Regions from separate parts of the Cupriavidus sp. FW216-B1 genome, predicted to be linked through region 3. Evidence: predicted binding sites of a transcription regulator. Region 3 holds the regulator's gene; each other region holds the start of a gene.
The links. The regulator LexA, encoded in region 3, represses DNA repair genes until DNA is damaged. The targets are predictions, from matches to a motif close to ACTGTATNNNNATACAGT.

Region 1 (4,180 bases), on a different contig from region 3:
GATGGATGCGGCCGTGCCGCTTTGCTGGATCGACCACGCCAGCGTCGCCCGGCCGGCCAGGTCGGCGCCCGGCCCGTCGGTCAGCGTCGCCGTCACGGTGCCGGTGCGGCCCGGCTTCACGCTCAGCGACGGCGCCGAGAACGCGATCGAGGGCAGCGCCACCAGCGGCCGCGCCAGCGCCGCGTTGGCGCACAGCCGGTCGCCCGCCGGCGTGCTGGCGCACGCGGTGAGTTGCCCCGTGCCCGCCAGCGTGCCCATGGTGGAGACCTGCGCCGAATGGCTGTCCGCCGCCGGCGCGGCGGCGAACGTGGCGTTGTCGACCGCCCACGACCAGTCCGTCAGGTCGGCCGCGCCGTCGACGCCGTCCGAGCGCTGCACCACCGCGGTGACGACTTGCGCCGCTGCGCCGTAGTTGACCGTCAGCGTGGAGGGCGACAACGTCAGCACATAAGTCTTCGCGGGCGCGGCCTGCACCGTCAGGTGCGTGGTGCTGGTGGCCTGAGTACCGTCGGGCAGCGTCGCCGTGGCGACGATGTCGACCTCGCCGGGCGCGAGCATGCGCACCGAGGCATAGGTGCCCACCGGCTGCATCATGCTGGCCGCCGCCGGCGCCTGGTCGGAGGCCGACACGATTACCGCGACCGCTTCGTTGGACGACGACCACGCGAACCTGGCGCCCTTGACCTCGAGGCCGTCGGCGCCGAGCAAGGTAGCCTTCAGCGTCAACGTGCCGCCCTGCGCGGGCGCGGCCGTGCCGGTGTCGACGACGAGCCGGCTGCTGGGCGCCTGCGTGGTGGCTGGGGAAGATGGGGCTTCGTCGCTGCCGCAGGCGGACAGCAGGCCAGCGGCGAGGACAAGCGAGAGCAGGCCGGCCGCGCGAGACCGCGCGCCGGCATGGATACCTTGGAACATGTGACCTGACCCGTTTTTTGTTTGTTGGCAAGTGCGCGCCGCCGGCGTGCTCGGGCGACTCTAGCGACATGCTTCCCACTCTTCCATACCCCTTTGTGGCTATCAAGTTTTTGTAAAATGCACAAAAAATCACAAAGAAGGCCGGAGATGAGCTGCATAGAGCTTATTCTTGCTTCCACATGACCACTGTATAAATATACAGTAGACTGGTTTACAGATTGCTCTGAAACCAGCCATGCCCATTCCTCTCCCCGAGTCCATCCACCCTGCCCTCTGGCGCGCGTCCCAACTCGCCCGGGCCATCGGTCGTACCGTGCCCACGGGCTACCAGGAACTGGTCGGTGAACTCCCCGGCGGCGGCTGGCCGGCCAGCACACTGGTGGAAATGCTGGTCCAGCAGCCCGGCGTCGGCGAACTGCGCCTGCTACGGCCAGCCCTGCTGGCAAACACGCGCCCTATCGCGCTGATACAGCCCCCGCATGCGCCCCAGGCACTGGCCTTCGCCAATTGGGGCCTATCTCCCCGGCAACTGCTCTGGGTCCGCGCGGAACGCACCGCCGACGCCCTCTGGGCGACGGAACAGATGCTGCGCGCCGGTACGTGCGGCGCGGTGTTGCTGTGGCAGCAGCACATGCGCAACGACGCCCTGCGCCGGCTGCACCTGGCCGCGCAATCGGGGGAAGCGCTGTTTTACCTCATACGCCCTCTCGCCTGCGCGCGAGACGCGTCACCGGCGCCGCTACGGGTCGGCATCGTCCCAGCAGCTGGTGGCGCCGATCTTACCTTCTTCAAGCGCCGCGGCCCGCAGCAGGACAAGCCCGTCTTTGTTCCGCTGGCGCCCTCGCCCATCCTGCTTCGCCGTCATGCATCGCCTGTGGATCTGCCTGCGCCTGCCGCGCCTATGCCTCGAAGTGTTCCGGCCTCGTTGGTCCACTGAGCTGGCCGTGGCAGTCCTCGACAAGGACCGTGTACACCACGCCTCGCCGCTGGCCAGCGTCGCCGGCGTGCGGCCGCATATGCGCCGCGGCGGCGTGCAGACGATCGCGCCGCAAACCGTGCTCATCGAGCGCGACCCGGCGCGAGAGGCGGAGGGCCTGCGTGCGCTGGCCCTCGCCCTCCTGCAGTTTTCACCGTGTGTCGTGGGCGCCGAGGAAGACGCCGTGCTGGTCGACGTCTCCGCGAGCCTGCGGCTCTTCGGAGGTGCCCGTCGGCTACGCGCGCGCATGCGTGCGACCGCCGACGCGCTGGGCTATACCGTGGTGACCGGGTGCGCGTCCACAGCGCAGGCCGCATGGCTCCTCGCGCGCGCTGGCGGCGGTGTGTCGCTCAAGACAACCCGCCTCGGCCATCGGCTGGGCGCCCTCCCCGCTGCAACCCTGCCGGCCGCGCGCATCCATGCCGAGTGGTTGGACGGTCTGGGTTGCCGCACTCTGGGCGACTTGCGCCGCCTGCCGCGGGCCGGCCTGCAGCGGCACTGCGGCGCCGCCATCAACGAAGCACTCGACCGCGCACTGGGCGAGGCAGCGGAAGTGTTCGGCTGGCTGGAGGCGCCGCCGGAGTTTTCCGCGAGGGTGGACCTGCCCGACCGTATCGAGCATGTGGAGGCCACCCTGGTCTATGCCTCCGGGTTGATTGAGCAGCTGATCGGCTGGCTCACGGCGCGGCACCTGGCCATCACGCGCTTTGCCGTGTCCCTGCATCATGAGCGGGGTCGGGAGGCGATCCCGCCGACGGTCGTGGAGATCGCCTTGGCCGAGCCGAACTGGCATGCCGATCACCTGGTCCGCCTGCTGCGCGAGCGGCTGGCACGGCTGAGCGTCGACGCGCCCATGATCGCCGTGCAATTGGCGGCCATCGATACCCAGCCGCTGGCCCCGCCGAGCCAAAGCCTGTTCCCTGAACCGGGCGGCACGCCGGAGGACCACACCCGGCTGCTGGAGCTGCTCGTCGCGCGACTGGGCGCGGATCGCGTCCTGCAGCCGGCGCTGCAGCCCGACTACCGGCCCGCCGTCGCGAACGCCTGGGTGCCCGTGACGGACAAGATCCCGGCCGGAGCCGCCGCGCCGGCTTTGCCGCGGCCGGTCTGGTTGCTGGACCAGCCGATCCCCCTGCTCGAGCGCGAGCATCGCCCCTACTATGGGTCCCCGCTGCGCATGGTGTCCCCGCCAGAGCGCATCGAGGCAGGATGGTGGGCAGGCGAGGTGGTCACGCGTGACTACTATGTGGCCGAGGGCCGCGACCATGCCTGCTACTGGATCTTTCAGGAGCGCATGGGCAGTCGCGAAGGAGACGCCGCACGCTGGTACCTGCACGGGCTGTTCGGGTGATCGAGCCATGTTGCCCACTTCTTCCGGCGGCGGGCTTCCCGACTACGCCGAGTTGCACTGCCTTTCGAATTTCTCTTTCCTGCAGGGCGCCTCTCGCGCCGAGGAGCTGGCCGAGCGCGCGGTGCAACTGGGCTACCACGCGCTGGCGATCACCGACGAATGCTCTCTGGCCGGCATCGTGCGCGCGCACACCGTTGCCAAGCAGCACGGCCTGAGACTCCTCGTCGGCGCCTCCTTCCGTCTCGTCAATGCCGATGGCGGCACGGCCTTGTCCTTCGTTGCGCTGGCCCGCAACCGTGCAGGCTACGGCAATCTGTGCGAGCTGATCACGCTCGGCCGCATGCGTGCGGCGAAAGGTAGCTACCAGCTAACCCTGCGGGATCTGGCCTCCCCCGAACCACCCTACTCCCATCTGCGCGGCCTGCCTGACTGTCTGATCGTTTTCACACCGGAGTACTGCGCGCCGGCGGAGAAACTCGGCAGCCAGGCCGCGTGGATCTCTGCCACCTTCGCCGGCCGGGCCTGGATGGCGCTCAACCTGCTCTACCGGCCGATGGACGACATCCACCGCGCCGGCGTCGAACAGGCTGCGGCGGATCACCACCTGCGGCTGGTGGCCACGGGCAACGTCCTCATGCACGTGCGTTCGCGCAAGCCATTGCTGGACCTGCTGACCGCCATCCGCCTGGGCAAGCCCGTGGCTCAGTGTGGCTACGATCTCACGCCGAACGCGGAACAGCATCTGCGCTCGCAACTGCGGTTGGCCAACGTCTATCCACACCGGCTGCTCACCGAGTCCGTACACATCGCGAACCTCTGCCGGTTCTCGTTGGATGAACTGCGGTATGAGTATCCGGATGAGCTGGTACCCGACGGCCGGCCTCCGACCGAGTACCTGCGCGAGGAGGCCTACATCGGCGCGAACCGCCGCTTCCCCAAGG
Region 2 (4,180 bases), on a different contig from region 3:
GGCCAGCATCCAGAGCGTGCCGTCCAACGGCGACAACCAGGACGTGGTGAGCATGGGCCTGATCGGCGCGCGCAACGCGCGCCGCATCATCGACAACAACCAGTACATCCTCGCCGTGGAACTGCTGGCCGCGTGCCAGGCGGCCGAGCTGGCGGGGGCGGTGGCGCACCTGTCGCCGGCCGGGCGCGCGGTGTTCGGCTTCGTGCGCGAGCGCGTGCCGTTCCTGGACATGGACCGCTACATGACCGACGACATCGAGGCCATCGCCGCGCAGTTGCGCGCGGGCGCGCTGGTGGCGGTGGCGCGCGCGGCGGGCGCCGCGGTGCACTGAGGCGCTTGATTAGCGCCGATCTGCGCTGAGATGCGCCAGGATGTGCCGTGATGCGCCGAAATGTGTTGAGGCGCGGCGGCTAGCGCCACATGTCGCGCATCTTGCTGCCGAGGTCCAGCTTCGGCAGCGAAGCCTTGGCGGGGGCCTGCGGCACCGGCGGCGGCTCCGGCCACGCCCGGCTGTGGAACAGCGGCATCACGCGGTTGGGCAGGAAGCGCGTGCGCGAGGCATAGATGTGGCGGTCGCCGAAGCCGCTTTGCTGCTGCACGTAGAAGCGCTGCGGCACCACGATGTCCAGGTGGTCGCGCGCGCGCGTCATGGCCACGTAGAGCAGGCGGCGCTCCTCCTCGATTTCCTCGGTGGTGCCGGTGGCGAGGTCCGACGGCATGCAGCCGTCCACGGCGTTGAGCACGTAGACCGCCTTCCATTCCTGGCCCTTGGCGGAGTGGATGGTGGACAGGATCAGGTAGTCCTCGTCGCGCAGCGGCGCGCCGGATTCGTCGCTCGACGCATCGGGCGGGTCGAGCGTGAGCTCGGTCAGGAAGCGCTCGCGCGAGGCGTAGGTGGCGGCGACGCGCTCGAGCTGCTGCAGGTCGGCGGCGCGCGCGTGGGCGTCGTCGTGCATGCGCTCCAGGTGCGGCTGGTACCACGCCACCACCTGCTCGAAGACCGACGGCCACGGCGCGGCCGGCGCCATCAGCACGCGCGCCAGCGCGACGAACTCCGGCCACGCCTCGGCCGCGGCCGGCGGCGCCTCGAACGATTCGAGCGCGAACAGCGGCTCGGTGGCGACCTCGATGGCGTCGAGCACGCGCGCGGCGGTCTTGGGCCCCACGCCCGGCATCAGCTGCAGGCTGCGGAAGGCCGCCATGCGGTCGCGCGGATTCTCCATCCAGCGCACCACCGACAGCACGTCCTTGACGTGCGTCGACTCCAGGAATTTCAGGCCGCCGAACTTCACGAACGGGATGTTGCGGCGGACCAGTTCGATCTCGAGCTGCGCGCTGTAGTCGGCGGCGCGGAACAGCACCGCCTGCGAGATCAGCGCCAGTCCGGCCTCGCGCCGCGCCAGGATCTGCTCGGCCACGTAGCGGGCCTGGTCGGCCTCGTCGTTGACCACCACGATGTGCGGCTTCTCGGCCGAGGCGCGCTCGGACCACAGGTCCTTGGTGAAGCGCTCGGCGGCCAGGCCGATCACGGCGTTGGCGGCGCACAGGATGGGCTGCGTGGAGCGGTAGTTCTGCGACAGCGTGACCATGTCCGCCGCCGGCGAGAACCGCGTGGGGAAATCGAGGATGTTGCGCACGGTGGCGCCGCGGAACGCGTAGATGGACTGCGCGTCGTCGCCGACCACCGTGAGGCCGCGCCCGTCCGGCTTCAGGCGCAGCAGGATGGCGGCCTGCAGCGCGTTGGTGTCCTGGTATTCGTCGACCAGCACGTGGTCGAAGCGCGCGCCCATGTCCTGCGCCAGCGCCGGCTCGCCGAGCGCCTGCGCCCAGTAGAGCAGCAGGTCGTCGTAGTCCAGCACCTGCTGCTTCTGCTTGGCTTCCACGTAGCCGGCGAACAGGCCGCGCAGCGCGTCGGCCCACTGGGCGTAGCGCGGGAACCAGTGCTTGAGCACGTCTTCGAGCGGGGCCTGGGTGTTGACCACGCGCGAATAGATCGACAGGCAGGTTTCCTTGCGCGGGAAGCGCGTGGCCTGCGCCGACAGGCCGAGGTCGTGCCGCACCATGTTCATCAGGTCGGCGGCGTCGCCGCGGTCGCTGATGGTGAAGGCGGGCGACAGGCCGAGCGTCTCGGCGTATTCGCGCAGCAGGCGCGCGCCGATGGCGTGGAAGGTGCCCGACCATTGCAGCGCGGCGCGCCCGGCGCCCGAGGCCTGGTTGCCGAGCGCCTGGTCGACGATGCGCTCCACGCGCCGCCCCATCTCGGCGGCGGCGCGGCGCGAGAACGTCAGCAGCAGGATGCGGCGCGGATCGGCGCCGCCCAGCACCAGGTGCGCCACGCGGTGCGCCAGCGTGTTGGTCTTGCCCGAGCCGGCGCCGGCGATGATGAGCAGCGGCGAGTGCGCCTCGTGCGTCACGGCGGCGCGCTGTTCGGGATTCAGCTTCGCGAGATGCGGCGGCACCTCCGCGGCGGGCGGCGGCGGCGTGGCGGGCGAAGCCGGAGGGGCGTCGCCGGGAGCGGCAATAGGGGTGGCAGGGGCGGCAGGGGTGGCAGCGGGGGCGGAATCGAGTAGCACGGCAGGAGCCTCTGGGCTGCGGGGGCGCGCATGTGCGCTGCCCGGCATGGGCGGGACGAGGGCGAGAAACGGCTGCCGGTAACTGTATATCTATACAGGCCGCGCGCGCAAGCCGCAGCGTTGCGCGCGTGGCCCTGTCAGCGGGAAACGCTGCGGGAAAGTGCCTGCAAAGGCTGGCGCAGGCGGGGAAAGACGAGAAAGAAGGCGGGTCAGGCGGCCTTGGCCAGCGCGTCGTCGAGCAGCTTGTGCAGCGCATCCCACTCGGGCTCGCCCACGTAGCGCTTGAGGATGTGGCCGTCCTTGTCGATCACGAAGGTGGTCGGGGTCAGTTGCACTTCGCCGAAGGCCTTGGCGGCGGCGCCGTCGGAGTCCATCGCCACCTTGAACGGCAGCTGGCGCGTCTGCGCATAGTTCATCACGTACATCGGCGGATCGTAGCTCATCGCCACCGCCACGAACTCCAGGCCCTTGCCCTTGAACTTGTCGTAGGTGCGGACCATTTCCGGCATCTCCTTGACGCAGGTGGTGCAGCTGGTGGCCCAGAAGTTGACGAGGTAGACCTTGCCCTTGAGGTCGGCGGTGCTGATCTTCTGGCCCGACAGCAGCGTGAAGGTGGCGGGCGGCGCGGCGTTGGCCGGCGCGATCGCGCGGTAGCCGAAGAAGCCGAGCACGGCGACCAGCACCACGGCGCCGATGACGGGCCACAGCTTGCGCTGGGCGGCGCGGGTGGTCGGGGTGGACATGGCGGGGGAAGCCGAGGTCGTCATGATGCTTGCCGGCGGGTCAGGGGATAAGCTCCCATTCTACTGCCGCGGCCGAAGCGCTGCCGGAGGCAATTCCGGGCGCGGCCGGGCTGCGGCGATTGGCCGCAGTGCCGGGCGGCGTCAGCGTGGCGCCGCCGCCAGCGCCGCGCGGGCCTGGTCCAGCGCCTGCTCCAGGTAGGCGCCGTAGAAATCCGGCTGCAGGCCTTGCAGCGGCGCGGCCAGCGAGCGGCCGCGGGCGTCGAGGAACAGCACCGTGGGCGCCACCGACACGTTGTGGCTGCGCGCCCAGTCGCGCGCGGTGGTCATGGTGCCGTCGGCATTGCGCAGCGGCGTGGCGGCGGTCATGTCCAGCTCGCGCGCCTCGATCTCGCCGGCGGCGGCCTGCGGGCCGAGATAGTTGCGGCGCACGGTCTCGCAGTAGACGCAGCCGGGCAGGCTGACCAGCACCACCAGCGGCTGGCCCTTGCCGGCGGCGGCCGCGCCCTGCGCGGCGAGGTCGGTGGCGGGCGGCAGGCGGGCGGGCGCGGCCAGCGCGCTCGCGCCGCCGGCGAGCAGGGCGGCACCGAGCAGCACGGCGGCCACGGCATGCCGGGCGCGCGCGCATGGCAGCGGCATCGGGGACGGGGCGCGGGGCAGGCTCGGCATGGCGGGGGAGGGGGTGGGGAATGCAGGAATACGCGCTGGCGCGCGGGTTCCCCGATAATAGCGGCTTCCGTCCGTACCCGTGGCGCCGCGCCGGCCCGCGGGCGCGGGACCGCACCATCACGCAGCAGCCGTCCGCAGGACCGTTGCCCTATCCGCCGCCGCGATGCCCCACGCCTGGTTGTCCCGCCTGCCGTCCAC
Region 3 (4,180 bases):
ACTTGCTGCGCGTTGAGAGCGAGATCGTCGCCGAGCACGCCGGCGGTATTCTTGGCGGCGAGCTTGCTCATGGACGCGATGTCGTCAAGGATCGAGGTGATGTCGTCGATCAGCAGCAAGAGGCTCGAGCCGGCCATATCCAGATCTCCTGGTGTGTAGTGGGTATCGGGACAAACAGCGTCGCCCCGCAATTTCCGCGCGCATGGGGAGTGCGGTGTCAGGATAATGCCTTCCCCATGTGGATGGCATGTCCGCCATGAATCGAGAGGCAGTGGCCGGGGCATCTTGCATGGCCACTCGATGGCGGTCAGGTCCCGAAGTCCGCAAGACATCGGAACCACGCATCGGCCAAAAAAGAAAACCCCGCCGGACACGAATGCCCGGCGGGGACAGGAAGCCGCACCGTACCCAGCGGAGGATGACGATGCGAGATTGAAGGCTATCAGGATGCGGAGACATGGACTGTCAACAACTGTCACCGCGGCTGCGGCCGCCGTTCCGCCAAAAAAAAGCCGCTGGGCCGGGGGAGCAGCGCAGCGGCATCGGGAAGTGTCGAATATGAGCACCAAGGGGATGGTGCCGCGGCCAGCATAAGAAGCAACGTACCGTTTGACTGTCAACAATTGCAAAATGGCCGGCCTCGCATGCGCGATAAGCGGGTCAACTGGCGACGTTGGTTTGAGGAGGGGAGTCCGGGCAATGGCAAATTGGAGCATCGGTGCGATGCTTGCCAGCGGCAGAAAACAAAAACGGCGCCAGAGGCGCCGTTGGGTATATCCGCTTTTATCGGATATCTTGTATCGCGAACGGCTGGTTAATGCTTAAGCCGTCGATACCGAAGAGAATTCTGGGGTGGCTGATGGGACTCGAACCCACGACGACAGGAATCACAATCCTGGACTCTACCAACTGAGCTACAGCCACCGTCGTTGTCTTTCAGCTGAGTGCTGATCGACGAAAAACAAGATTATACAAACTTCATTGGCACATGGCTAGTACTTCGCCTCAAAAAATTTCATGAGGCTGGCGCATGCGGCGAATGGCAACCGTCTCCACGCTGCGCCACCACGTGGCACGCGCCATTACACGGACAGCTTGGGAAGGTCTTCCAGTTCGAGCATGCGGCAGATGGCGGCCATGCTGCCGACCATCGTGCGCCGCTGCGCGCCCTGGTAGATGCGCACGCCTTTGGACTGGCGGAACGGAACGGGCTTGACGGGGCGGCGGGTGGAGAAGCGATTGGCTGGGAGCATGGCTACACCTGGTGATTTGCAACAACAGTTGTCGGCATCCGCAGCGCGGATGGCGTTGGCATATCGGGTGCAGCTCGAGGCGGGCGAACCCGCTCCAGCCGCACTTGAGGCTTGGGGCTTTTAGAACGCGCCGGTACGGATCAGGCCGACGGCGATGCCTTCCAGGGAGAATTCTTCCCGGTCCGGCTGGACGATGATGTTGCTGAAGTCGGGGTTCTCCGCGATCAGTTCGATCGTGTCGCCGCGGCGGTTGAGGCGTTTGACGGTGACGTCCTCGCCGAGCCGGGCCACGACGATCTTCCCGTTGGCGGCTTCGCTGGCGCGCTTGACCGCGAGCAGGTCGCCGTCGAGGATGCCGGCGTCGCGCATGCTCAGGCCGCGCACGCGCAGCAGGTAGTCGGGCTGGACTTCGAAGACGGAGGCATCGACCTGGTACTGGCGGTCGATGTGTTCGGCGGCCAGGATCGGGCTGCCGGCGGCGACGCGGCCGACCAGCGGCAGCGTCAGCTGCATGACGCCCGCCATCGGCAGCGAGAACTGGTCGGGCAACTCGGAGTCGCTGCGCGATACCTTGAGGCGGATGCCGCGCGACGCGCCGGGGGTGAGTTCGATCACGCCCTTGCGGGCCAGCGCGCGCAGATGCTCTTCCGCGGCATTGGGCGAGGAGAAGCCGAACTTGGCGGCAATCTCGGCACGCGTGGGCGGAAAGCCGGTGTGCTGGAGAGTGCTGCGAATCAGGTCGAAAATCTGCTGCTGCCGCGGTGTCAGGGTCGCCATAGTCGCCGTTGTTCGCTGTTGTTTTCGCTGTTATTGGAAGGCACTGTACGTTTAAACAGTATGCTGTGATTTTATACAGTATCGAGTGAAGTGCAAGCGGAATTTTTAGGACGCGGCGCATCGACGAATAGTTTGCAACACGCCTGCCTGCGGGCGCGCCTTGCGGGTGTCGGGATGCGCAGGGTTACAATCCGCGGCACGCGGTGCCCGTTCCGGGCGCGCGTTTTTTTCGACTCCAGGCTTCCTACACGTCCCCCGCCATGTCCTCACTGCGTCGCGTCGTTGTGCTTGCCACCGGCGGCACCATTGCCGGTTCTTCGTCCAATCCCGCCAGCAGCGCGAAGTACCAGGCCGCCACGGTGCCGGTGTCGGCGCTGCTCGGAGCCGTGCCCGCGCTTGGCGAGGTAGCGCGCATCGAGGCGGAGCAGGTGGCGCAGGTGGACAGCAAGGACATGTCGTTCGCGCTCTGGTCCAGGCTGGTCGAGCGGATCCGCTTCTGGTCGGCGCAGCCCGACGTCGCCGGCATCGTGGTGACGCACGGCACCGATACGCTGGAGGAAACGGCGATGGTGCTGCACCTGGCCTGCGAGGCCACGCTGCCGGTGGTGCTGACCGCGGCCATGCGGCCGTCGACTTCGCTGTCCGCGGACGGCCCGCTGAATCTGCTCGACGCGGTGCGCGTGGCCAGCCATCCGGCGTCGGCGGGGAAGGGCGTGCTGCTGGTCGTCAACCAGGAGATCCACGCCGCGCGCGACGCCGTGAAGGCGCACACGGCGGCGGTGAACGCCTTCGCTTCGCCGGCGGGCGGCCCGGTCGGTTATGTGCAGGACGATTTCGTCTGCTTCACCCGCGCCCCGCTGCGGCTGCCGGTCGCGGCCATGCCGGTGCCGGCGGCGTGGCCGCAGGTGGAAATCCTGGCCAGCTACGCGCAGCCGGGCCGGGTGATGGTCGATGCGCTGGTCGCGGCCGGGGTGAGCGGCCTCGTGGTGGCCGCCGCGGGCAACGGCTCGATCCACCAGTCGCTGGCGGAGGCGCTGGCCGAGGCCGCCGCGGCGGGCGTGGCGGTCGTGCGCAGCTCGCGCACCGGGGCCGGGCATGTGGCGATGCCGGCGCAGCCGCGGCCGACCGCCGGCGTCTTCGTGTCGGCCGGCGACCTGAATCCCTACAAGGCGCGCGTGCTGCTGCTGCTCGCGCTGGCGGCCAGGCCGGCGCTGGCGGCGGATCCGGCGGCGTTGCAGGCGCTCTTTGCCGATAACTGAAGCAGCTTGCCCTATGCGTGGAAAGCGCGCTATACTTTAAGGCTATCCAACCTTGCCACACCGGACATGGCGCCCGGGTGGCTTATCCAAAAGGAGCGTCAATGCGTCATTACGAAATCGTATTTATCGTCCATCCGGACCAGAGCGAACAGGTTCCGGCCATGATCGAGCGTTACAAGACGCTGGTCACCTCGCAGGAAGGCCAGATCCACCGCGTGGAAGACTGGGGCCGCCGTCAGATGGCCTACATGATCCAGAAGCTGGCCAAGGCTCACTACGTTTGCCTGAACATCGAATGCGGCAAGGAAACCCTGGCTGAACTCGAACACGCGTTCAAGTTCAACGACGCGGTGCTGCGCCACCTCATCGTTCAGACCAAGAAGGCCGAAACCGCACCGTCCCCGATGATGAAGGAAGTGCAGCGCGAAGAAGCCCGCAAGGCCGCGCAACAGACCACCGAAGGCCAGGCCGCCTAAGTGCGGGCTCTTGCGGTTGCCGCGGGCGCTGAATATCGCAGGCGCCGCGGCGGCGCGGGCGGGCACGGGTACCGGGAACGGAGGCAGCGTTGAACCAGTTGAGGCTCTGCGCAACCCTCGCCGAACGCGATGCCCTGCGCTATACCCCGGCCGGCGTCCCCGTCGTCAACTGCATCCTGCAGTACGCGGGCGAGACGGTCGAGGCGCAGACGCCCAGGCAGGTGGAATTTGCCATCGCCGCGATGGGGATCGGACAGATCGGACAACGGCTCGAGCGCACGCCGCTCGGCGCGATGCTCGACTGCGAAGGATTCCTGGCCCGCAAGCACCGCAACAGCAAGGCTCTCGTCTTTCACATCACTGGATGTAAAGCATTCGAAAAGGATTGAATCATGGCATTCGTCAAACGTGACAA
Region 4 (4,180 bases), on a different contig from region 3:
CGCAGCGCCAGGCGCGTCACGCCGGCCTGCCGCACCGCCAGCCAGCCGCCCAGCGCCAGCAGCAGGCGCTGCGCGCCGGCCATCACGCCCTGGACCGATTCGGTGCGGCCCGGCAGTTCCATGCGCTGCGCGAACTCGGGCGGCGCGGCGAACCAGGCGAAGCGCACCGGCACCTCGCCATAGGCCTGGTCCAGCCGCGCCAGCACGTCCGCGCCGAGGCGGCGCTGCAAACCCGCGCGCGGCAGGCCGCGCACCTCGCCCACGGTGCGGCAGCCGATGCCGTCGAGCCAGCCTTCGTCGGCCACGTTGCGCAGCATGGCCACCGGCAGGCGGTCCAGCAGCCGCGCCATGCGCGCCGGACGCAGCGCGCGCCGCGCCGGGCGCACCATGCGGCCGTGCCGGTCGCGCCGGAACGGCTGCGCCGCCAGCCACGCCGCGCCGAAGGCGGTCGGCGCGCAGCCCAGTTGAAGGAACACGCCCAGCCGGCGCACCCGCGCATACACCGCGCGGCACAGCGCGCGATGCCCGCCGAACAGCCGCACGCTGGCGCCCGCGTCGATCATCACCGTGGCCGCGTCGGGCTCCGGATGCAGGCTCACGTGCGGCGAGAAATGCAGCAGCGCCAGCGCCAGCGCCGTCATCAGCTGCGCCTCCGCCGCCGGCTCGCGCTCCAGTTGCACCACCTGCGCCGACAGGGCCTGCACCCCGCCGCGCCGCATGCCGGCCTGCACGCCCAGCGCCACCGCCGGGGTATTGGCCAGCACCACGCGCTCGCGCTCCATCACCGCCACCGGCACGCCGTGATGCAGCACGCCGGGGACCGCGGCGGCAGCGTCCGGCTCAGGCCAGTTCGGCTGCAGCGCGTCCAGCGACAGGCGCGGCAGATGCACCGCGATCCAGTACGACATGGTCTTGCTCTCCCGCAACGGCCTGTGAAACCCGCGGCAACGGCGCCTCCGCAGGCGCGGGCCGCGGCGCGGACGGACGGCCCGGCACCGCCGCCATCTCGTCGAGCGGCAGCACCAGCGGCTGCTCGCGCACCGGGCCGCGCCGCTTGTGGAAGGTGATCGACACCGCATTGCCCGGCGCCGGCGCCAGCAGCAGGCGCAGCACCGCCGGCGACGACTCGCGCAGCACGCCGGCCGGGCGCACGGCCCACGCCACCGCGTCGCCCGCCTGCGCCAGCACCTGCAGGCGGCGCAGCGCCTCGGGCCGCGCCGCGGGCAGCCACACCACGACCCCGCCGAAGGCCTGGCTGCGCAGCACCTGCTCGGCCGCCCACAGCAGGTCGGCCTGCGCCGCGGCCTTGCCGGCGCCGGCCGGCGCGCGCACCCAGAACACCTGCCGCGCCGGCAGCCCCCAGCCGGCCAGGCACGCCGCGTTCGGCAGGTGCGGCGGCCCCACCAGCGCCAGGCGCCGCGGCGCCGCCGCCAGCGCGGCCAGCGCCGGGCGCAGCAGGCGCAGCTCGCCCACGCCGGGCTCGGCCAGCAGCAGCTCGGTCAGCGCCCCCAGCGGCCAGCCGCCGCCCGGCAATTCGGCCGACAGCGCCGCATGGCCGGTTTCCAGCGCCGGCACGCTGCCCGCCTGCCCCGCGCGGCCGAGCTGCCCGGCGCGCCACAGGCCGGGATGGCGCTGCGCGAGCGCCTCCAGCGCCGCCTGGCGGCCGGCCCCGGCGGGCTGGGCCACGGGTGGCACGGGTGGATCAACGGGCGGCGCGTGCGAGCCGGAGGAAACGAGGGAACTCATGTGATGCTTGCGGCCTTGTGACGGCCTTATCCGCGCGGCAAGGCGGCGGGATAAGGTGGGACAAGGCGGGATAGGCGGAATCTCCGAATACTGTATGTTTATACAGTATCGCGGCGGACGCAAGGGGGAGATGCAGGGAGTGCCGGGATCGCCGCCCCGTGGCGGGACGGCGGCGGGACGGCGGCGGGATCGTGACGAGAAGGCGGCCGGGACACAGCCGCCGCGGGCATCGCGGCAACGGTGTCCCGGCCCGATTTGCGCTACGAGAAGCGCGCTTCCGGATCGGGCACGTTGCCCTGCCTGGCGAGGAAATCGAGGTCGCAGCCTTCGTCCGCCTGCAGCACGTGCTCGATGTGCAGCAGGCCGAAACCGCGCTCGTAGTGCGGCGGCGGCGCGACCCAGGCCTTGCGCCGCGCCTCGATCTCGGCCTCGTCCACCAGCAGGTCGAGCCGGCGGCCTTCGGTGTCGAGGCGCACCAGGTCGCCGTCGCGCACCAGCCCCAGCAACCCGCCCACGCGGCTTTCCGGGCAGACGTGCAGGACGCAGGTGCCGTAGCTGGTGCCGCTCATGCGCGCGTCGGAGATCCGCACCATGTCGCGCACGCCGGCCGCCAGCAGCTTCTTGGGGATCGGCAGCATGCCCCATTCCGGCATGCCGGGCGCGCCGGTCGGGCCGCTGTCCTGCAGCACCAGCACGCTGTCCGCGGTCACGGCGAGGTCGGGGTCGTCCACGCGCGCGAGCATGTCCTGGAAGTTGCGGAACACCACGGCCGGGCCGGTGTGCTGGAGCAGGCGCGGCTCGGCGGCGGCGCGCTTGAGCACCGCGCCGCGCGGCGCCAGGTTGCCGCGCAGCACCACCAGCCCGCCGGCCCCGTAGACCGGGTTTTCCTCGGTGCGGATGACGTCGTCGTTGTAGACCTCGGCCTGCTCGATGTTCTCGCCCAGCGTGCGGCCGGTGACGGTCTGGCAGGACAGGTCGAGGTGCCCGGCGATGCGCTTGAGCAGCGCCAGCAGCCCGCCCGCGTAGAACAGGTCCTCCATCAGGTAGGTGCCGCTGGGCTGCAGGTTGCACAGCACCGGCACCGTCTCGCTGGCGCGCGAGAAATCGTCGAGCGACAGTTCGACGCCGAGGCGGCGCGCCATCGCCACGAGGTGGATGAGGGAGTTGGTCGAGCCCGACAGCGCCATGTCCGTGACCACGGCGTTCAGGAAGCTCTGGCGCGTGACGATGTCCTTCGGCCGCAGGTCTTCCCACACCATCTCGACGATGCGGCGCCCGGACATCGACGCCATCTGCGAATGCGTGGCGTCGACCGCGGGGATCGAGCTGGCGCCCGGCAGGGTCAGCCCCAGCGCGTCGGCCATGCTGGTCATGGTCGAGGCGGTGCCCATCGTGTTGCAGGTGCCCGGCGAGCGCGCCGTGCCCTCGCCGACCTGCCGCCACGATTTTTCGTCGAGCTTGCCGGCGCGGTAGTCGGCCAGGGCCTGCCAGGTGCTGGAGCCGGTGCCCAGCATCTGCTGGCCGCGCCAGTGCCCGCGCAGCATCGCGCCGGCGGGCACGAAGATGGCCGGGATATTCATCGATGCGGCCGCCATCAGCAGCCCGGGCGTGGTCTTGTCGCAGCCGCCCAGCAGCACGGCGCCGTCGATCGGGTGCGAGCGCAGGATCTCTTCCGCGTCCATCGCCAGCAGGTTGCGGTAGATCAGCGTGCTGGGGCGCACGTAGGTCTCGCCCACGCTCAGCGTCGGCATCACCACCGGGAAGCCGCCGGCCTGCCAGACGCCGCGCTTGACCTCCTCGATGCGCTGCGGGAAATGCGTGTGGCAACTGTTGAGGTCCGACCACGTGCTGAGGATGCCGATGACCGGCTTGCCCTGGAAGTCCTCGCTGGTGTAGCCCATCTGCTTGGTGCGGTACGACTTGTGGTTGCCGGGCTGGCCGGCCGCGCCGAACCAGCGCTGGCTGCGCAGCTGGGACAGTTCAATTCGCTTTCTGCTCATGGGGAATGGCTCTCAGGCGGCGGTGATTTCCGCGAGCAGGGCTTCGCTGCGCCGCGCCAGGATCGACAGGTCGGAGCCCACCGCGACGAAGTCGTAGCCCTGCGCCAGCAGCTCGCGCGCCTGCGCGGGGTTGAAGTTGAGGATGCCCGGCGCCTTGCCGGCCGCGCGGATGTCGGCCAGGATGCGCGCGATCGCCGCCGTCACCTCGGGCGCGCCCGGCTGGCCGTACAGCCCCATGTTGGCGGCCAGGTCGTTGGGGCCGACGAACAGGCCGTCCACGCCGTCGACCGCGCCGATCTCGCGCACGGCCGCGGCGGCCGCCGGCGATTCGATCTGCACCACGATGCACTGCGCCTCGGCGTAGCGCTGGCCGTAGTCCTTGATGCGCGAGAAGCCGTTGGCGCGCATGTTGCCGCTCACGCCGCGGATGCCGT

Region 1: a site for LexA is predicted at 1,098-1,115, ahead of imuA (translesion DNA synthesis-associated protein ImuA). Genes of this name have one in related genera too.
Region 2: a site for LexA is predicted at 2,655-2,672, ahead of AC3WXD_RS22475 (ATP-dependent helicase). Genes of this name have one in related genera too.
Region 4: a site for LexA is predicted at 1,836-1,853, ahead of imuA (translesion DNA synthesis-associated protein ImuA). Genes of this name have one in related genera too.

What each region holds. Positions count from the first base shown of each region.
Region 1 is NZ_JBYTEL010000017.1:48,199-52,378, reverse strand. Features, by position in the region: gene AC3WXD_RS26345 (hypothetical protein) at 1-912, opposite strand, end outside; gene imuA (translesion DNA synthesis-associated protein ImuA) at 1,148-1,849, shown strand; gene AC3WXD_RS26335 (Y-family DNA polymerase) at 1,776-3,239, shown strand; partial or broken gene AC3WXD_RS26330 (PHP domain-containing protein) at 3,247-4,180, shown strand, end outside.
Region 2 is NZ_JBYTEL010000011.1:181,267-185,446, reverse strand. Features, by position in the region: gene cmdF (tyrosine 2,3-aminomutase) at 1-331, shown strand, start outside; gene AC3WXD_RS22475 (ATP-dependent helicase) at 411-2,459, opposite strand; gene AC3WXD_RS22470 (TlpA disulfide reductase family protein) at 2,783-3,340, opposite strand; gene AC3WXD_RS22465 (thioredoxin fold domain-containing protein) at 3,458-3,952, opposite strand; gene AC3WXD_RS22460 (hypothetical protein) at 4,146-4,180, shown strand, end outside.
Region 3 is NZ_JBYTEL010000036.1:23,262-27,441, reverse strand. Features, by position in the region: gene AC3WXD_RS33965 (DUF808 domain-containing protein) at 1-137, opposite strand, end outside; tRNA gene AC3WXD_RS33960 (tRNA-His) at 849-924, opposite strand; gene AC3WXD_RS33955 (hypothetical protein) at 1,083-1,253, opposite strand; gene lexA (transcriptional repressor LexA) at 1,374-2,030, opposite strand; gene AC3WXD_RS33945 (asparaginase) at 2,291-3,289, shown strand; gene rpsF (30S ribosomal protein S6) at 3,391-3,765, shown strand; gene priB (primosomal replication protein N) at 3,855-4,154, shown strand; gene rpsR (30S ribosomal protein S18) at 4,158-4,180, shown strand, end outside.
Region 4 is NZ_JBYTEL010000001.1:286,165-290,344, reverse strand. Features, by position in the region: gene AC3WXD_RS01145 (Y-family DNA polymerase) at 1-908, opposite strand, end outside; gene imuA (translesion DNA synthesis-associated protein ImuA) at 841-1,746, opposite strand; gene araD (L-arabinonate dehydratase) at 2,007-3,746, opposite strand; gene AC3WXD_RS01130 (HpcH/HpaI aldolase family protein) at 3,759-4,180, opposite strand, start outside.